Regions from separate parts of the Anoxybacillus sp. PDR2 genome, predicted to be linked through region 2. Evidence: riboswitches for the same ligand, from Rfam matches in the RefSeq annotation. Region 2 holds a riboswitch; the other holds the start of a gene.
What was found. A riboswitch is a leader RNA that binds a small molecule or an ion and turns the genes downstream of it on or off. The one in region 2 is predicted to bind S-adenosylmethionine.
Positions count from the first base shown of each region.

Region 1: linked by a shared signal. The riboswitch ahead of GRQ40_RS15775 (methionine ABC transporter ATP-binding protein) and the one ahead of GRQ40_RS02575 (YezD family protein) in region 2 are both predicted to bind S-adenosylmethionine.

Region 1 covers NZ_CP047158.1:3,269,082-3,271,283, forward strand. The annotation lists gene GRQ40_RS15775 (methionine ABC transporter ATP-binding protein) at 1-1,012, opposite strand, end outside; SAM riboswitch class I at 1,097-1,204, opposite strand; gene GRQ40_RS15780 (O-acetylhomoserine aminocarboxypropyltransferase/cysteine synthase family protein) at 1,640-2,202, opposite strand, start outside.
Region 2 covers NZ_CP047158.1:532,111-534,312, reverse strand. The annotation lists gene GRQ40_RS02585 (low molecular weight protein-tyrosine-phosphatase) at 1-240, opposite strand, end outside; gene GRQ40_RS02580 (DUF1128 domain-containing protein) at 360-584, shown strand; SAM riboswitch class I at 1,029-1,142, shown strand; gene GRQ40_RS02575 (YezD family protein) at 1,215-1,358, shown strand; gene GRQ40_RS02570 (phosphoadenylyl-sulfate reductase) at 1,462-2,166, shown strand; gene GRQ40_RS02565 (sulfate permease) at 2,179-2,202, shown strand, end outside.

The DNA.
Region 1 (2,202 bases), 1.1 Mb from region 2:
TCACCTCCACACCGACTTGTTGCTGACGAATGTAGTCAAGCGCTTTGGCTACTTCCTCATCCGTTCCACTCATATGAACAAACAGCACTCCATACGAGCCCTGATGGGTTTGTGAAATCTTCCCTTGCAAAATATTAATGGTTATTTCAAAATTTCGGATCAGTTCTGCGATGAGCGGCCGTTCAGTCGCATGGCCAGCAAAAGTAAGCTGGACAACTTTGCCGTTAGGATATTGGTTGAACAAATGAGCAATCGTCTCTTTCGTTTCTTCAGGTTCCGTAATCTGTTGAACAAACCGTTTCGTTATCATCTGTTGCGGATTTTGAAATACATCCAATACTTTTCCTTCTTCGACAATTTTTCCGTTTTCCATTACCGCCACACGATCACATATTTTACGGATTACATGCATTTCATGAGTAATTAATACAATGGTCAATCCGAGACGTTGATTAATATCAACTAAAAGCTCAAGAATCGAATCTGTCGTTTGCGGATCCAAAGCAGAAGTTGCTTCGTCGCATAACAGCACCTTCGGGTTGTTCGCGAGCGCCCGGGCAATACCGACACGCTGTTTTTGCCCCCCGCTGAGCTGCGATGGATAGGCATTTTCTCTTCCGTGCAGACCCACAAGCTGAATAAGTTCATCCGCCCGCTTTAACCGCTGGTCCTTTGGAACCCCAGCAATCTCTAAGGGAAACGCAATATTGTCTCGGACCGTCCTTGACCAAAGCAAATTAAAATGCTGAAAAATCATTCCGATTTCTTGCCGCGCCTTGCGCAATTCTCTTCCTTTAATACTTGCGATGTCTTGACCGGCAACCATCACTCTTCCATTTGTAGGCTTTTCCAAGCCATTTAAAAGACGGATCAGCGAGCTTTTTCCAGCACCGCTATATCCAATAATGCCAAAAATCTCCCCTTCTTTAATGTGCAAATTTACATCATTGACAGCTGTTACCGCTCCCTGGCTTGACGAATATACTTTTGTTACATTTTCTAGCGTAATCAAACGCGATTCACCTTCCTTGTTCCCGCAACTAAAAAACCTTTCTGCTCAAGAGAACAGAAAGGTTTTAATATCTCCCATTTCTGTCTCTTATCTCTCAAAGCGAACGCTTTGTGTGAATTGGCACCATTTCAGTCGAATGCTGACGGTTGCCGGGTTTCATAGGGCACATCCCTCCACCTCTCTTGATAAGAGCAGCAACGCTCCTTTATTCAGTTAATACTTTAATTTACCTAAGAATCATACAAACTACAAAAGTGATTCTATCATTCTATAAAGGAAGGTGTCAACAGAAAAATAATTCCTAATCATAGAATCAATACACAAGCGCCGATGATCCATTCAAAATTCTCTGGCTTAACACAACCTTTTCGGCATCTCCCTCGAGCAAAAGCGCCAGCGGGCCCATCTTGCCCACAAAGCGTTCGTTGTTTGACAAAGACATGCTGACAGTGGACAAGCAAAGGGTTTACAGATTATGATGGAAAAACGAGGAATCGGACGGCGTTAATCGGTTTTATTGGATCATCACCACGCCTGTTTTTAATATGTTCTAAACCTCTCGTTGAAACTATTGTTTTATCAATATGAATGGACTTCATGACCGATTCAATTGTTGACGGCTATTTTCTACACCTCTGAATACAGCGAACGAATTCCTGTGGCAATGGCGATGGCTTGCTCTAAATCCTCAATTAAGTCTTCGACATTTTCGATGCCGACCGATAGACGAATCAAATCTTCCGTAACTCCCGAAGCCTGCAAATCTTCTGGGCTCAACTGCTGATGCGTGGTGCTGGCTGGATGAATAATTAAGCTTTTGGCGTCTCCTACATTGGCCAAGTGCGACCAAAGCTTCACGTTGTTAATGAGAGCCGCTCCCGCTTCTCTTCCTCCTTTAATGCCGAACACCACAACGGCTCCCGCTCCTTTCGGCAAATATTTTTCGGCCAAATTCTTGGCTGGATGCTTTTCGTGTCCAGGATACAGCACCCATTCTACTGCCGGATGGCGATCTAAATAGTCTACAATCCGACGCGTGTTAGCAATATGCTCTTTCATGCGTACATGAAGCGTCTCAAGCCCTAAATTAAATTGAAACGCATTAAATGGGCTAATCGCTGGTCCAAGATCCCGCAGCAATTGCACACGAGCCTTAATGATATAAGCAGCCGGACCTAAAGCTTCTGCAT
Region 2 (2,202 bases):
CCGCAAATCCTCTTCGCCAATTTGTCTTGCCCGAATTCCTGAAAAATCAATTCCCTTCTTTGTTAAAATGCTTTGCGTTCCTTCATGAGGCGGATTGCCGATATGCCAATTCCCCGTTCCCGCCGAATCGATCATAATTTGATCTTCAAGCCCTTCTTTTTTGACCAAGTCGCGAAAAATGGCTTCAGCCATTGGTGATCGGCAAATATTCCCAAGACAAACAAATAACACTTTAATCATCACAACACATCTCCCTTCGCTATCCATTATAAACAAAATAACAGTATACATGTATATTCTTTCATTCCTTCCATATGGTACAATGACTCTATCCATCAAATTCAGAAAGGATGAGACTTTTGGATTTATCGCAAAAATCTCTTGAAAATATGGAATACATGATTGAAAAAATAAAGGAAAAGCTGAAGGTTCTCAACTTTGATGTGATGAAGTCATCCCATTTTGACGAAACGCTATATGAGGAGTTAAGAGATCTTTATGAAATGGTCATGAGAAAAAGCTCCTTCAGCCCTAATGAAATGCAAGCCATTGTCGAAGAGCTTGGAAATTTACGCAAACGATAACGAAACAAGATAGAGGCTTTTCCATGCTGGAAGCGGTGTCCGCGCCTGCTCCGTTTTTTCTATAAAAAGGCGCCTCGTCAGCTTTTTAGGTGACAGACAATGTCCAAATGGTCGTTGTCTGTCATTCTTTTAGGCATATTCCCCCGCAGACCCCGCTTAGCAAACAAAGATCGCAGCTAATCGCGGGAAGTAAAATGGAACCATTTTGAAAAATGGCCTCCCCCTCTTCTCCCTTCCTATCTTTTCCCATTTTCATAACGATCTATATGATGTTATCCCTTTTCATTCTATATTCCCCATCACATGAATGAACCTCCCCGACCAGCACTTCATTAAGAGATAGGAGACTTCTCGACAAATAATGTTAAAATGAAAAAATAAATTCCTATCGAAAAACTCGGGTTGACATTTATTCGAATTATGTTAAAATTTTAGTCAATTACATACTTATCAAGAGTGGGGGAGGGAACTGGCCCAATGAACCCCGGCAACCTACTTCAAATTCATGAAGCAAGGTGCTACGTCCATCCAAATGGGAACCATTTTGGGAGATAAGGTGAAATAGGCAGCCTCCTTTGTCTTTCCGAAATGGAAAGCTTTTTTATTTATTGACACTAAGGAGGAATCGCAATGGGAAATGAACAGCAAATCGCTGCCATTTTTACTAGAATACAAGAAATGCTGCAGTCAATGAAATTTGGCACGATCACGCTTGTGATCCAAGACGGCAAAGTGATTCAACTTGAAAAAAACGAAAAGATAAGAATTAAATAATAAGGCGCGCTGACTAGACAAACTAGAGGCGGTTTTCCCTTCTATCGTACAGAGCAAGGTGAAAACTGTCTTTTTTTACCACCAAATAAAGGAGGAAACAACCTTGCTGACTTATGACACATGGAATGGAGAAATGCCATTCTTCTCAATTGACAATGAAACAAAAGGAGCCTTAGATGTTATTCGATGGGCTTATGAGCATTATGGAGATGAGGTTGTTTATGCCTGTAGCTTCGGTATTGAGGGCATCGTCTTAATCGATCTAATCTCTAAAGTTAAACCGGACGCAACCGTTGTTTTTCTCGATACGGGTCTCCATTTTCGCGAAACATACGAAACGATTGAAAAAGTTCAAAAAAAATATCCTTCGCTTCGCATTGTAATGAAAAAGCCGCGCCTATCGCTAGAAGAGCAGGCAGAACAAATGGGAGAGCAACTATGGGTGCAGGAGCCAAATCGCTGCTGTGAAATTCGCAAAATTATCCCGCTGCGCGAAGTCTTGACAGGTGTGCCAGCCTGGATTTCTGGATTGCGCCGTGAGCAGTCTTCCACACGGAGACATGTGGAATTTCTGAATAAAGACCCAAAATTTCAATCTATTAAAATATGTCCGCTGATTCACTGGACTTGGAAAGACGTATGGAACTATGTCTATAAACATCAGCTGCCATACAACGAGCTTCATGATAAAGGCTACCCAAGCATTGGCTGTGAGCCGTGCACATCTCCTGCGCTTGATGCAAATGATTTGCGTTCAGGCAGATGGGCTGGGCGCGGAAAAGTCGAATGCGGCCTCCATGAATCATAAGGAGGGGCATACATGCTTTTAGCCGTTGCTTTTGCC